2 regions of the Pelosinus sp. sgz500959 genome follow, and region 2 is predicted to be linked to the other one. Evidence: riboswitches for the same ligand, from Rfam matches in the RefSeq annotation. Region 2 holds a riboswitch; the other holds the start of a gene.
What was found. Region 2 has a riboswitch for cobalamin ahead of ACAN52_RS11120 (nicotinate-nucleotide--dimethylbenzimidazole phosphoribosyltransferase). Riboswitches for the same ligand answer to the same signal wherever they lie in the genome.
Positions count from the first base shown of each region.

Region 1 (8,254 bases), on a different contig from region 2:
TTAAACTCAATCAATTGCGTGATCTTGGCATAACAATTTCATTAGATGATTTTGGTACTGGTTATTCTTCATTGACTTATTTGAGAAGTTTGCCAGTAGGAGTATTAAAAATTGATAAGTCTTTTATTGATCAAATTATTACAGATAAAACTCAGCTACAAGTGTTTGGGACCATCATTAATTTGGGGCATACACTGGGATTGACAATTGTGGCCGAAGGGGTGGAAACGAAAGAACAGCTTAGTCTTTTAGAGCAATTTCAATGTGATCGAATTCAAGGATATATTTTTAGTCCAGCTATTCCTGAAGACGAAGCAATTGAATTTTTAGTAAGAAATTGAAGAATCTTGAAAGGCAGGACTAAGGAGCAAGAGTGTAGAAACAAATGGTAGGAAGTTATGAGTCGTATCTTGTATTGTGTAGGAGAGATAGATATGAAATATCGCGTTATTGTAAGCTTGTTTGTATTCTTGATCCTCATTATTCCATTCAACAATACTGTTCGTTCCAACTCTGCTTACACTTCGAGTAAACAGACTTACCTACATGAAGAAGATAAAAAAAATATTTTAGTCCTCAACTCCTATCATGCAGATATGCCTTGGGTGCAAATGCTGGAAAGAGGAATTAAAACTGTATTTGATCCATATCCACAAATCATATTATATTTTGATTATATGGATACCAAACGTAATATTGGCAACGAATACCTAGAAAATTTATATAATTTATATACATATAAATATAAGCATAAGAAATTTGATGCAGTTATTGTGACAGATGATGTAGCGTATCAGTTTGCGCTGCAACATCAAGAAGAATTATTTCCGTCTACGCCCATCGTTTTTTGTGGAGTTAATTTTTTTTCAGAGGATCAAATTCAAGGGAATCCATGGGTGACAGGTGTAGTTGAAGTTGTTGATATGAAAAAGACCATAGAACTTGCATTACAGTTACATCCACAAGTCAAACGCATTGTGGTTGTTAATGATGAAAGTGCAGTAGGAGAAACTAATAGACTATTATTGGAAAAAATAATACCTAACTTTTCTCCCAATATACAATTTAGCTTATTTCAAAATATGAGCATGAAGGAAGTCTTGGAACAAGTTGCTATTCTTGATCAGGATACATTAATTTTGCTGATGACTTTTAATGTTGATAAGGAACAAGCTGTTTTTAGTTATGAAGAAAGTAGTGATTTAATTTCTGCTCACACTAATATACCGATTTATGGTACATGGGATTTTTATCTTGGGCACGGTGTTGTTGGCGGTATGATGACAAGTGGATACCTGCAAGGACAAAGGGCAGCTGATTTGGTATATCGAATTATTGTTGGTGGTGAACCCTCAGCGAATATTCCTGTAATTACGGAAAGTATTAATCAATATATGTTTGATTATAATGATATGATAAAGGTCGGTCTTGACGAAAGTAAAATACCACGAGGCAGTATGATTATGAATAAACCTGCTAGTTTTTATGATACATATAAGAATTTAGTATGGTTTTTGATCCTTATATTTATTACCTTATTAGCCTTGATTATCGTATTGGCCATTAATATACGCCGTCGTAAGCGTGGAGAAAAAGAAATTCTTCAGTTAAATGCAGAGTTAGAGACACGGGTCTTAGAGCGGACCAAGGAATTGCAAAGCACAAATGATGCATTAACGAATACATTAGTTGACTTACAACAAACACGTAATCATCTAGTCGAATTTGAAAAAATGGCTTCTTTAGGTGAATTGGTGGCAGGGGTAGCTCATGAAATTAATACACCAATTGGTAATAGTATTACAGCTACTTCTCATTTGGAAGTAAAAACATCTCAAATAAATGAAAAATTTTCTAATGGGCAAATGAAAAAATCTGATTTAGAAAATTATTTGGATGCAAGTAATAAAGTCGTTAAGATTATTTTTACGAATTTAGAACGAGCAGCACAATTAGTTCATAGTTTTAAAAAAATAGCAGTAGATCAATCGGTTGAAGAACGGCGACAGTTTGAGTTAGGCGAATATATGAATGACGTGTTAGTAAGTTTAAAACCTCAATTAAAAAAAACAAAACATAAGGTTATATTGAATTGTCCTGCGGATATTAAAGTGTATTGGCATCCAGGCACCTTATGGCAAATCATATCCAATTTGCTTAATAACTCATTGGTACATGCATATGATGAAGATGAAATAGGGACAATCACAATTGATATTTCCCATGATGATGGAAGTATTTTATTGCAATATAGTGATGATGGAAAAGGTATGCCACCAGAAGTTCAAAAAAAAGTATTTGAACCATTTTTTACAACTCGCCGTGGTACAGGCGGCTCAGGACTTGGTATGCATATTGTATATAATTTAGTGGTCTTTAAAATGGGTGGTAGTATTGAGTGTATGAGTAAGCTCGGCGTAGGTACTGTATTCACAGTAAAGCTTCCTGATGTCATGCAGAAACAAGGAGGGAATATTCATGGATGATACTTTATTATTTATGGAAGAAAGTGATGTAGTTCATAGTGAAAATAGTATGCAAGATACTTGGAAAGTACTCATTGTTGATGATGAGGCAGAGGTACATGTTGTTACGAAACTTGTTCTAGATGGTTTTATCTTTGAAGGGAAAAGAGTAGAATTTATCAGCGTTTATTCTGCTGCTGAAGCTAAGGTGGAATTGCACAAATATACGGATATTGCGCTCATTATCTTAGATGTAGTCATGGAAAGAGCTGATGCTGGGCTGCAACTAGTAAAATATATTCGTGAAGAGATGAATAATAAGGTTGTGCGGATTGTATTACGTACTGGACAACCAGGAGAGGCACCAGAATCACGGGTTATTGTAGAATATGATATTAACGACTATAAGGAAAAAACAGAATTAACAGCTCAGAAATTATTAACAACATTGATTTCTTCCTTGCGTTCATATCGGGATTTAGTTACAATTGAGCGCAATAAAAGTGGATTAGAGCGAATTATTGAATCTACACCTGAAATTTTCCGCATGCAATCGATGCAAAATTTTGCCACAGGTGTATTGATGCAGTTAATTGCTATGTTGAAGTTAAATAAAAGTAGCTTATATTTAAGAGTATCGAGCTTTGCTGCCACTTGCAAGAAAGATGGATCACTCAATATTTTAGCTGCTACAGGTGATTTTGAAACCAATATTGAAGAAAAATTATCTGCGGATGTACAAAATAAAATCGATGATGTACTGCATGAAAAAGCAAGCATGTTTTTTGATGATTATTTTATACTCTATTGGAATAGTGCGGATAAACATGATTATTTAATTTATATGGAAGGCGATCAAAAAATCAGTGAACTTGATCGGCGTCTTTTAGATATTTTTTGTCTAAATGTATCTTCAGCTTTCGAAAATTTGAAATTACATTTAGAAATGTATGATACCCAACGGGAAGTGTTTTTCCGATTAGCAGAGGTAGCTGAAACTCGATCAAAAGAAACGGGTAATCACGTACGACGGGTAGCTGAATACGCTAAATTATTAGGAGAAAAATATGGGTTATCAGAAAAAGAATTGGATATGCTTCACCTAGCAGCACCCATGCATGATCTTGGAAAACTAGGTATATCCGATGGAATTTTAAATAAACCGGCTAAATTGACAGCGACTGAGTTTGATATTATAAAGATGCATTCAATGATTGGGCACGATATGTTGAAAGGCTCAGAACTCACAATGTTAAGAGCTGCTGCTATTATTGCCAAAGAACATCATGAACGCTATGATGGAACAGGATATCCCGATGGTTTACGAGGGGATGAGATTCATATTTTTGCAAGAATAACAGCCATTGCAGATGTATTTGATGCGTTAGCTTGTGATCGAGTTTATAAAAAAGCTTGGAGTTTAGAGGATATTACCGAATATTTTCAAGAAAATAAAGGGGGGCAATTTGACCCTGTATTGGTAGACTTATTTTTTGCTAACTTTGATGATATATTAGCAATAAGAGAAAAATTTGCTGATGATTGCTATTTATAAAGTTTGATTGAATTGATATCGCTATTTTTTTCACATTATTGGCTTGACGATGCTATGAGTGGTTGATATAATAATTGCAATTGCATACAATACGGTTAAGGTGCCCCCAGTTGGGGGATAATAGGGAAGTCTGAGCATGGTAAAACATGCATAAGCGCGGGCCCGCCACTGTACTGAAGAGACCTTACAAAACCACTCATTAAGGGGAAGGTGTAAGTTGTCGATGATTCGGGAGCCAGGAGACCTACCTTTATACTGTTTTATGATCTTCATGGAAAAGAAGGTTTTTTTGGATTGATAATCCCTAAAAACCTTCTTTTTAACATTTTCCCGGGAAATATTAAGTTTACTTTGAAAAGTGGAGGGTTAAGATGAGTTTATTAGAAGAAACATTGCTGAAAATTAGTGATCTAGACAAAGATATCATGTCCAAGGTGCAAACTAGATTAGATAATCTAACAAAACCCAAAGGAAGTCTTGGACGATTAGAAAATATGGTAAGACAATATGCAGGGATTATTGGGAAAACTCAACCTGATGTGCCAAAGCATTGTATGGTAATCACATCAGCAGACCATGGTGTGGCTACACTAGGCATCAGTGCCTATCCAATAGAGACAACACTGCAAATGACAGCGAATTATCTGATCTCAAAAGGTGGTAGTGCAAATGCTTTTGCCAATTTTTGTGGTGCTGATATGGTAGTCGCAGATATGGGAATCGCTGGTGATCTATCTCATGTCCCAGGACTTTTACATCGGAAAGTTGCCTATGGTACTCAAGACTTTACTCAAGGTCCAGCTATGACCCGTGCTCAGGCTATACAAGCTATTGAAGCAGGCATTGAAATTGTAAATGAGAAAGTTAAGCAAGGTTATACATGTTTTAGTCTTGGGGAAATGGGAATTGGTAATACCACCTCAAGTGCTGCCATTGTGGCTGCTTTTACAGGACTGACCCCAGAACAAGTGACAGGAAGAGGGACAGGAATATCAGATAGTCGGCTGGAAGTAAAAATTAATGTTGTTCGTCGCGGTCTAGAAATGAATCAACCAAACCCTAAAGATGGAATTGATGTATTAGCAAAAGTTGGTGGTTTTGAAATTGGTGGGTTAGCAGGTGTCGTTCTTGGTTGTGCAGCAAATCGATGCGGGGTCGTGATTGATGGCCTTAACACTACGGCAGCCGCACTCATTGCCAATGCTATTGAACCGATGTGCAAAGAATATATGTTTGCATCTCATTTGTCGGGTGAACCAGCACATGTAATTGCCTTAGGTGTTTTGAAGCTAGAGGCATGTCTTAATATGGGGGTCTGTTTAGGAGAAGCAATTGGTGCATCCATGGTGATGGATATGCTTACAGTAGGGAGTAAAATGCTGAAAAAAATGAAAAATTTTGAAGACGCTGGAGTATCAAGGATGATGTCTCAACAATAATAATGATCGTAGGAGGATAGACTCATGTTCGAAAATATAATATCTCTGATAAAACCATTAGATGAAACTGCAATGGCAAAATGTCAACTCCGATTAGATAACCTGACTAAACCCCTTGGTAGTCTACATTCTTTTGAGCATATTGCGCGTCAAATGGCAGGTATTACTGGTCAACATAAACCTAAAATGTTAAAAAAAGGCATCATTCTCATGGCAGGAGATCATGGTATCAATGATGAGGGAGTAAGCACTTACTCTAAAACGGTGACAGCAGAGATGATGATCAATTCTTGTCATGGAGGGGCTGCGATCAATGTATTTGCTGAACACGTTGGTGCACAGCTTGTTTTAGTTGATATGGGAGTAGAGGCGAATTTATCTGTTTGTCCGAATTTATGTCATGAAAAAATTGCCTATGGTACAAAAAACATCACTCAAGGATCAGCGATGACCCGAGACGAAGGGAGTGCTGCCATTTCTGCTGGTATCCGCATTGCCCAAGAACAAATAAACAAAGGATGCCAAATTTTAGGATTAGGTGCTATCGGAATTGGTAATACCCTTCCAAGTGTAGGAATCATTGCATGCTATAGTTCGAAGAAGATAAATGAGCTTATAGGACTTGGTACAGGTATCACTCCAGAACTTCTTAGTAAGAGGATTGATATTCTTAACACAGCTCTTGCGATTAATCAACCAGATCCACAAGATGCTCTTGATGTAGTGAGTAAAATAGGTGGTTTTGAGATTGCCGGTTTGGTAGGTGTTATATTGGGCGCAGCTTCAGGTGGTGTAGCTGTTGTACTTGATGGTCTTGCAACGAGCGCAGCAGCTCTGATTGCTATGAAAATTGCTCCTCAAGTGAAAGACTATCTAGTAGCATCCCATTTTGCAGTAGAACCAGCACATAAAGTGGCTTTAGATCTTATGGAGATACCAGGATATTTACATCTTGATATGCATTTAGGTGAAGGAACAGGAGCAGCTCTTGGTATGTCTTTAATCAATGCATCTTTACATGTAATCAATGATATGAAAACTTTTGGTGAAGCTGAAGTTGCTGTTGCACAAGATGGTCCAGGTGCTTTGAAGCAAGATAAAAATGTCAGAGAGTAATCAAATAGAGTAAGAAAACGATATTGAGATTGTTCATTGAGCAGGGATAAGATAGCAGATCTATCTTATCCCTGCTTGTTATCGTCAATCATATTTTTATATTCTATACTTGTCAGAAGGAGGTATTAGGAATTTATTTGTCGAATTGTGGCAGATGAATCAATCGAGATCTATTTTTGAAAGGGGAACAAGGAAATGAATTTAAAGGTCAAATTAACATTGATTTTTTCATTATTATCTGCAGTGATTCTCTTGGTGTCATCACTTGCTGGATATATTTTTACGAAAGAACAAGTTACTAAAGGCATTCAGCAAGAAATGAAGGCGAATATCGACTCTCATGTAAATAAACTTGATGGATGGTTGCTCAGTAAAGGAAAAATGATTGAAATAACGGCGGGTACAATACAGAGTACATTTAGTGAAGGGGAAATAACAGTACCCATGGTAGCTGGATATAGGACTGTGGATAAAGAATTCTCCGATGTCTATTTTGGTTCTGTACAAGGTAAAATGGTAGATGGAAGTGGATGGACACCTCCTGCAGATTATGATCCTAGGGTGCGTGAATGGTATAAAGATGCAACACAACAAGGTAAGTTGATTTTTACAGAACCCTATTTAGATTTAGTCACGAAACAAATGGCGGTATCTGTTGCACTGCCGATTAAAACAACTTCAGGGCAAATTCGAGGAGTTATCGCTGCAGATATGTTGTTACAAACACTGGTTGAGAATGTAAAAAAAATTAATTTGCAGGGCGCTGGATATGCATATTTACTGGATGCCAAAGGTGTTGTACTCGCTCATCCAGATGCGGAGATGGTGTCTAAAAATGTTCTAGAAGTAGAAAAAATAAAAAGTTTATCTCCTCTATTTAAAGAAATGCTTCAAAAAAATGAAGGTTTTAATACATACACTTATGATGGTAAAGATTTATTGATGGTTTATAAAAAAGTACCGTCGACAGGATGGATTTTAGCAATTAGTGTACCTGAAGATATTGTGTATACACCTCTTGTTCATTTAAGATGGCTATTTTCTATTATTGCAGTAGTGGCAATTTTCATTGTGATTGGAATTACCTTTGCGACTGTGAAGCGAATTACCAATCCTTTAGAAGTATTGGCTCGTGAAGTTCAAATGGTTGCTGCTGGAGACCTTACAGTACAGGCTAATGTAAATGGGAAGGATGAAATTGCTATACTCGCCCAAGGGTTTAATAAAATGGTACACAATTTACGCGAGCTTATTATGCAAGTTCATACGAGTTCGGAGCAGTTAGCAGCTTCTTCAGAAGAGTTGACTGCGAGTTCTCAGGAATCATCTCAAGCTACAAATCAAGTGGCTGGATCTATTATGCATATTCATCACGGGGCTAAAGACCAACTGAATGGAGTAGAAAATACAGGGAATGTAGTACAAAAAATGTTAACAGGAATACAGCAGGTGTCTGATGGTGCTAATCATGCTGTCACAAAGGCCTCACAAGTTGTTGATAAAGCTAAAGACAGTGGGATTTCTATTGAACGCGCCATTCATCAGATGGGCCTTATTGAACAAACTGTTAATACTTCTGCTAAGGTTATTGCTAATTTAGGTGAAAGGTCAAAAGAAATTGGACAGATTATAGATACAATCTCAGGGATAGCAGGTCAAACTAATTTATTAGCTTTGAA
Region 1 is NZ_JBGJZL010000005.1:274,774-283,027, forward strand. It holds gene ACAN52_RS10205 (EAL domain-containing protein) at 1-341, shown strand, start outside; gene ACAN52_RS10210 (ABC transporter substrate binding protein) at 435-2,486, shown strand; gene ACAN52_RS10215 (DUF3369 domain-containing protein) at 2,479-4,020, shown strand; cobalamin riboswitch at 4,102-4,287, shown strand; gene cobT (nicotinate-nucleotide--dimethylbenzimidazole phosphoribosyltransferase) at 4,392-5,459, shown strand; gene cobT (nicotinate-nucleotide--dimethylbenzimidazole phosphoribosyltransferase) at 5,484-6,575, shown strand; gene ACAN52_RS10230 (methyl-accepting chemotaxis protein) at 6,771-8,254, shown strand, end outside.
Region 1: it holds a riboswitch for cobalamin, as region 2 does, so the genes downstream of both, cobT (nicotinate-nucleotide--dimethylbenzimidazole phosphoribosyltransferase) here and ACAN52_RS11120 (nicotinate-nucleotide--dimethylbenzimidazole phosphoribosyltransferase) in region 2, are expected to answer to the same signal.

Region 2 (8,254 bases):
GATTAAAAGCAATGATGGTATCTTGCTTTGAGATCCCATGATCACGCAGAAAATCAGTAGCAAATGTAATGGCTTCCTCTGGAAGCTGTAGAGTCATAGCATACTCTTTTGAATGGATGCCTAAGGGTTTTAGTACGCTGAGATAACGCTGAATAACATGCACTTCCTGTGGTGAACTAGGAGCAATTTCATTCATAAATAACCAATTGAGTTCACGGGTATGATCCATACCAATACGGCGTGGTGCTTTACTGGCAGCGGCAATCATACCACTCAGAAATAAACCATGAATATCTAAGACTACATCAAAATGTTTAGATTCTAAGTCAGTTTGTAATTTTTGCCACAATTTCCAAGCTGATTTGAATTGACCGCGGCGCATGTGAGTTTCCCAGCGTTCACGCGGCCAAATGTAGAGTTCATCAATATATGGATTTGAAGTTAGTAAACTTGAAGGGACTTGACCGACGAGCCATGTGATATGACAATCTGGAAAAGCTATTTTTAGAGCTTGAGCAACGGGAGTAGAGTGCAAAACATCACCAATTGAACTCAAACGAATGATCAAAAATCGTGTTTTAGTAAACATAAAATTCTCCCTGAAAACGGATATTGCTGATTATAGTTTTACCAATATAGATTATTATAGTATATATTTTGCAAATAATGTATGAAAATAAAATAAATAAAAACCACCGAGTTGAAGTGACCCCAAAAAGTTAGACAAATATTTTTTATGCAGCCGAGAGGGTTTGCTGCCTGTGTAGAGCAGGCGGCAAACCTTTTAGTTTTATCTTAATACGACGGTCATTGTAGTAAGTGAGATAATCGATTAGTTCCTGCTCGAAATGTTCCATTGAATCAAACTCTTGCAGATATAATAACTCAGTTTTAAGTAAGCCAAAGAAGTTTTCCATAACAGCATTATCAAGGCAGTTCCCCTTACGACTCATGCTTTGACGGATACCTTTGGCCTTTAGCATGCGCTGATACGGTTTCATTTGATATTGCCATCCTTGATCAGAGTGGAAAATTAAATTTAAACCGTCTGGTATTTTCTCAAAAGCTTGTGTCAGCATGTCTGTAATAAGTGAAAAGTATGGACGTTTACCGATGGCATAGCTGACGATATCACGGCTGCACAAGTCCAGAATGGGAGACAGATAAAGCTTTTCTCCAAAGAGAGAAAACTCTGTGATATCCGTAACCCATTTTTGATTTGGCTTGCTGGCCTCAAAGTTACGATCTAATATGTTTGGAGCAATTTTTCCTACTTCTCCACGGAACGAATTATATTTCTTCATCCGTACCCGACAGAATAAGCCAAGCTGTTTCATAAGTCTCTGTACGGTCTTGTGGTTGATGGTGATTCCTCTGTTTTTCAGTTCAAGTGTAATGCGGCGATACCCGACGCGCTGTTTATTTTCAGTATAGATTAGTTTTATTTCATCTTTGACTTTAGTATATTTGTCTGGCATCGCCAGTCTCTTACGATGATAGTAATACGTAGCACGTGACAGTTTCGCTACGGCGAGAAGTACATCGAGCTTGTGTTTATACCTTAGTTCCGTTATGACTTGTGCTTTTTCTCTCGCTGTACTCTCTCGGTCACTAAGGTATTCAACTTTTTTAGATAGTCAATTTCCGCACGCAATCGTTGGTTTTCAGCGATTAAGTCTTCTTCAACCTTTTTATCCAGGTTTGGCTTACGCCCTTTTCGTGAGCCGCTGTCAGCACTGGCACGGCCACGCCGATCAACGAATAGTCCTTCAGGACCTTCCTCTAGGTAAATACGTTCCCATTTTATAATTATTCCATGGTCTGGAATCCCGAATTTCCGCGCTGTTTCACGATAAGCTAACCCATGTATTCGCATAGACTCTACTACTTTTTGCTTAAACTCTCCAGTAAAAGGTATTCCTTTTGGCATGAAAAAGCACCCCCAATTTTATTCAGTATATCATACTGTCTAACTTTGGGGGTGCAGTTCAAGTTGGTGGTTCATAAAGTGAGATAATTAGAACATTCCTTTTTTACGTAGGACAATGCCAACGGCAGAGCTGGCAAACAGGGCTATCATCAAAACAATCCAAAATCCAATTTCTGTTCCTTGCCAAGGGACTGTTAACGTCATACTCCAAAAACTTGAAATCATAGTAGGAATTGATACGACAATGGTGATAGAAGCCAAAAATTTCATAATGTGATTTAAGTTATTATTGATGACGGAGGAAAATGCATCCATCATACTGCTGAGTATTTCACTATAAGTCTGAACTAGCTCGAGGGCTCGTTTATTTTCGATAATTACACTTTCCAGAACATCCTCATCCTCTTCATGCATTTGCAGTAAGTAACGCATTTGTGGGTCAGAACGCATACGAAGAATTGTTTCAGCTACAATCACATTGCCGCGCAGGGCTGCTGTAAAGTAGGTGAGGCCTTTTTCTAAGTCAAGAAGTTGGAATACTTCTTGGTTATTTGTTGATTTTCGTAGGCAAATTTCAATCTCGTTTGTTCGCCGGCGGATATGGCGAATATACTTTAAAAAAATCGTGTCGGCATGATATAAGATTTGAAAGAAGAATTGGGTCCGCTTTGTTGTATCAAATAAGAAACGGCTGCCTTCAGCAAGATCTGGGATAACTTGTATTAATTCTTCGCTAATTGTTATGGTTAAATCAGGTGTTAAAATAATACTAAGAGGCCTAGTTTCATAGCGATCATCCCCTTGAGATATTGGTACATTGATAATCGCAAGGATGCATTTTTTTCCTAGAATAATTCTAGGGCAATCATCTTCATCAACAGCAAAACGAAAAAAATATTCTGGTATTTCAGCTGTAGTTGCTAGTTGGAGGATTTCTTCAGGTGTTGGATCAATTAATTTTATCCAAGCACCTTTTAATGAAGAATCCCATGATACTTCTTCAAGTTGATTTTGTAGTGTTTTATATGCTGTTATCATAAGAATCTCCTTATTGAGCCCAGTTTTTCTTTAGCCTTTTTGTACCCAATACTGGGCTTTTGAAATTCCTTCCAGATCGATGTTCTCCACAATTCCAACGATGGCTGCATCAACGGCACTATCATCATTTCCCATAATATGACGAGCAGAACTTCCTGTTGAGATTAGTACTGTATCTCCGTTTCCTGCTCCAATTGTATCGACAGCAACTTGTAGGCTAATTGTATTCATGCCATCCAAGTTTAAAGGTTGTACGACTAATAGCTTACTACCTACAAGAGTTTGATTCTTAGTAGGCGCTACTACCGTTCCGACTACTTTGCCAAGCCACATGGAAATACCCCCTGTTATTCTTATACGATGATCATATATCTTGTTTGACTAGAGGCAGAGGATTCCCTTTGTATTATCTTGTGAGGTTATATCATATTTTTGTGTTTGTACTTTGTTAAAGAACTTTTATAAAAATACTCTCGATTTCCTGTTGGGTGCCTTGACGAGGGTTCGTTAAAGCGCATACATCTTTCAGAGCATTCTCGGCCAACGTCGGAATATCTTCGGGTTTAAAGCCACGAACTTTAGAGAGATTTTGAAGGATTCCTAGGTCACTAATGAGTTCTCTAATGGTATCAATTGCCATTTTACCAGCACATTCTAAGGAAAGACCAGTTATATCCTTACCGAGTACTTTCGCAATATCGGCATATTTATCTGGAACACTAGAAAGGTTAAATTCAGCAACAGCAGGTAGCATGAGAGCATTTGCCAAACCATGGGGCAAATTATAAAATCCACCGAGTTGATGAGCCAGTGCATGTACATATCCTAGACTGGCATTATTGAAAGCAATACCAGCCAGATATTCTGCATAAACCATCATCTCTCTTGCCTCAATATCCTTGCCATTTTTTACAGCTGGTTTTAAATATTTCACGATGAGCTCAATGGCCTTTAATGATTTGCAGTCTGTAACTGGGGTTGCATTGGTTGAGACGTAGGCTTCGACAGCATGAGTCAAGGCATCGATGCCCGTTGCAGCCGTAAGACTAGGTGGCATGTCAATCATCAATTCGGCATCGTTTACAGCAATAATAGGGGTGACGTGCCAATCAGTAATTGTCATTTTCATATGCCGCTCAGTATCTGTAATGACACAAAATCTTGTTAACTCACTACCAGTACCAGCCGTAGTATTAACAGCAATCAGAGGTGCAGAAGCTCTCTTTGACTTGTTAAGACCTACGTAGTTTCTAATGTCACCTCCATTTGTTGCTAGAAGTGCAATGGCTTTAGCACAATCGTGAGGTGAACCGCCGCCAAAAGAAATTAGAAAATCACAGCCGTTATCTTGAAAGAGTTTTAACCCATAATCCACTTGATCAACAGTTGGATTTGGTGAGACATTATCATAAATAATAAAAAATATACCGGAATTTGATAGAAGGCTAGTCAATTTTTGAATTAAATTACTTTCGACCAAAAATTTATCGCTTACGATGAGAGCCTTGCGAAAAGCCATAGGTTTGATATATGTTACAATTTGCTCAAGACAATTAACGCCTAGGATACTGATGGGCGTCATGAAATATTCATAGGTTTTTTTATTCATAGCTGACCGTCCCCTTTTATCAGATGTTACTTAACACCATAACATTGTCAGTCTATTTCAACAAGAGATATTTGTACTCCTTTTACAAGGTTAGCAATAAAAGCATAAAAGGTAACTTGAGAATTCATCTTTTGTACAGCCAGATCGTATTCCAAGGAAAGGTAGAATGATATTAACATGTTACGTTAATATCTTGCCGAGTTATGTTCAAGGAGCAGGAAAGAAACTTTATGATCATGAATGGTTTTATAGAGAAATCAGAAAATAAAATATTTTTTGATTGAAAACGAAGGATTGAAGTCTTTATACAAAACAAATGTGATTATGCAGGTAAAAGAGGTGGGACAATTGCTCAAGAATGGAATGAAGGATTTTATTACAGGTTTTCAATTTTTGACACGTATCCCTATTGTGAGTCAATCTGAATGGTCTACGGAGAGTTTTGGTCGTAGTGTGAAGTTTTTTCCTATTATCGGTGGTATCATTGGATTACTATTGTTTGGATTTGTCTATATAGTGCAATATTTGGGAGGCGGAAAAGTACCAATTCATGCAATGGCAATCGGGGTTGTTATCATTGAAATCTTTTTAACAGGAGGATTACATTGTGATGGCTTAATGGACACAGTTGATGGGGTTTTCTCAGGAAGACCTCGGGAACGAATGTTAGAAATTATGAAAGACAGCAGGGTTGGTGCTTTTGGAGCCATGGCTTTTAGCCTGCTGATTTTAGTTAAATATTCCTTAATTATGGATATTGAACCTATGATTCTTCCTTATGCCTTACTTGTAATGCCCATTGTAGGGAGGATTGCAGTTGTCATTGGCATTACTCTTTATCCATATGCAAGGGCCAATGGTTTAGGGAAGGTTTTTTATGACTGTTCCCATCGTCAAACCTTGTATGTGGCGGGGATTTCTGCAATAGTATTATTAGTTCCCCTAGGGAAAGTAGCGATGATGAGTGGAGTCCTTGGTATTGCCATGTCCTTTGTTTTTTGCCAATATGTGAGTAAGAAACTAGGTGGTTTAACTGGAGATGTATACGGCGCTATTATTGAATTAACTGAAATTGTAGCTTTGCTTGTCTTTATTCCTTGAATTTAATTCAATTGATATAGGAGTGGTTATTTTGACGAAAGTTATCTTTGTAAGACACGGTGAAACTTCTTGGAATCATTCTAAACGATACCAAGGACATAGTGATATTCCTTTAAATGAAAAAGGTTTACAGCAAGCTGGGATGGTAGCTCGGCGATTAGCGAAAGAAAGTATTAGTGCAATCTATAGCAGTGATTTACTACGTGCAGTTCAAACTGCAGAAATCATTGGCAAGGAGCACTCGCTACAACCTTCACTTTTTCCAGATTTTCGAGAAGTTAATTTTGGTTTATGGGAGGGTTTAACTTACGAGGAGATTATGGTAGACTGGTCAGAATTATTGTCAGCTATATATTCTAAGCCAGGATCAACTTGTATACCAAAAGGAGAAAGTTTTTATGATGTACAAAAACGTACAACTCTAGGACTTTCAAAATGCATTGCCAATCATCCTGAAGAAACTATTGTTCTTGTTTCCCATGGTGGGACTATGCGTGTACTCTTATGTGATGCATTAGGGCTTGCCGTTGAGAATATGTGGTCACTGCGGCAAGATAGTACTGCTATTAACATTATTGAATATTTTGAGACGAGTAAGATCGTATCTTTAGTCAATGATACTTATCATTTAAATGGATGATAGATACAAAATGGATTGAATCTTTAATTGAATTCATCTAATACGAATAAAATAGGATTTTTATTACTAGCTACTTTAATATATTGCCGACTCATCATTCCTGCGCAGGAGAAGAAATTTTGTTGTAGAAGGTATGTGACAACTAAATAAATTGCCACCAAACAGGTGCCTCTCGTCAAGAGAGGAGAATAGGGAAGATCGGAAAGGATGTAAAGATCCTGAAACGACGCGGTCGCGCCACTGTAATCGGGGAGATACTCTTTCATATGCCACTGGGAAACCAGGAAGGCGAAGACGTATTCATGATCCGTAAGCCAGGAGACCTGCCTGTTATGGCTGTCATCTACCTCCGCGTAAGGGGTAATGCCAGAAGGATAGGTTTTTTTTATAAAATAACCTGGCCTTTTGGGCTGGGTTATTTTTATTTATTTACAGAACCAAGAAAGTAAATTACTTTCTTGGTTCTAAGCAAGGGCAACTCAGGTGTAGGCGTATACTCAGTTTTCTATGAAGTATGGATTTCAAAAATGAGGAGATGTATATGATGGATTTTGAAAAAAGTGTTGACGAGTTAATTGAAGGGGCAGCTAAACCTAGTGGCAGCTTAGGATTACTGGAAAAACATTTGAAAAAAGTTTTATTATCTTGGGGAACAATCTCTGCAGAACTTAAGCCATATCATTTAATTTTTGCCGCTGATAATGGAGTTGTAGAAGAAGGAGTCGTTAATTTTCCAGCTGAAATTACATACTTACAAGCTAAAAATATGATGGCTGGAGGAGCTACAATCAGTTGTTTTTGCCGCTATAATAACATTCCTTATGGTGTTGTAGACATTGGAGTTAATGATACTAGGGTCTCAGGTATTGACCATAAAGTGGCATTTGGTACGAAGAATTTTATTCGTGAAGAAGCCATGACTCATAAGGAGTTTGAACAAGCGTGGCAAATTGGCAAAGATATGGTTCATAAGCTCATTGTTGAAGATGGCTATAATATGTTATCTTTCGGTGAAATGGGTATTGGTAATACGACAACTTCATCGGCCGTACTCCATGCTTTAACAGGAATGTTACCAGAGTTTGTTGTTGGTTATGGTGCTAGTGGCAATGATAATGAAGTGCTCAAAAGAAAAAGAGCTGTTGTTGCCAAAGGTGTAGAACGTCATAAAGAAAAAATGATTGGTGTTGAGGACATTCTGCGTTGTGTAGGAGGTTTCGATATTGTTGCCATTTGTGCCGGAATGCTTGAATGTGCTAATTTGCGAATTCCGTTTGTAATTGATGGCTTTATTACAGCTGTTGCTTATGCGTGTGCAGCACGTATTAATGCTAATATTGAAAGACAGGCGATTCCTTCTCATATGTCTAAAGAACCAGGTATGGCTTATTCATTAATGCTTGGTAATATTTTAGCGGACGATGTTATGATTCGGGGTAACATGGCTCTTGGCGAAGGAACTGGCGCAGTTCTCATGGTTTCCATGTTAAAAACAATGTTATATACCATGCAGAATATGGCAAGACTTTCTGATTTTGTTTTGAGTGAAACAAAGAGCAATCATGGGGTTGCTATGTAATTCATGTAATGATTTGCTATGAAGTAGTAAAATATTGCTTCTAGCAGGAACTAGTGAGTTTATTATCTAATACTCTTCATATAAAATAGCAAAAAAGTGATAGTATTAACTATTTTTATGAGGGGGTACTCTAGTGCAAGATCTTTGCCAATTATCCTTAGATCAAATTGTTAATATCAATATTCTTCAAGAAATCCAAGATAAATTCTCAGAGGCGACTGGCCTGGCTGCTGTTATTGTGGATGTTGGTGGAAATCCTATAACTAGGCCTAGTAATTTCACAAAATTCTGTACATATATTCGTACTTATCCAGAAGGATACGCGCGATGTGTTGCTTGTGATGATCGCGGTGGGCG
Region 2 is NZ_JBGJZL010000006.1:111,896-120,149, reverse strand. It holds gene waaF (lipopolysaccharide heptosyltransferase II) at 1-589, opposite strand, end outside; gene ACAN52_RS11155 (IS3 family transposase) at 735-1,574, opposite strand; gene ACAN52_RS11150 (helix-turn-helix domain-containing protein) at 1,571-1,930, opposite strand; gene ACAN52_RS11145 (magnesium transporter CorA family protein) at 2,018-2,968, opposite strand; gene ACAN52_RS11140 (EutN/CcmL family microcompartment protein) at 2,999-3,301, opposite strand; gene ACAN52_RS11135 (iron-containing alcohol dehydrogenase) at 3,417-4,577, opposite strand; gene cobS (adenosylcobinamide-GDP ribazoletransferase) at 4,941-5,678, shown strand; gene ACAN52_RS11125 (histidine phosphatase family protein) at 5,710-6,318, shown strand; cobalamin riboswitch at 6,465-6,664, shown strand; gene ACAN52_RS11120 (nicotinate-nucleotide--dimethylbenzimidazole phosphoribosyltransferase) at 6,863-7,897, shown strand; gene ACAN52_RS11115 (PocR ligand-binding domain-containing protein) at 8,031-8,254, shown strand, end outside.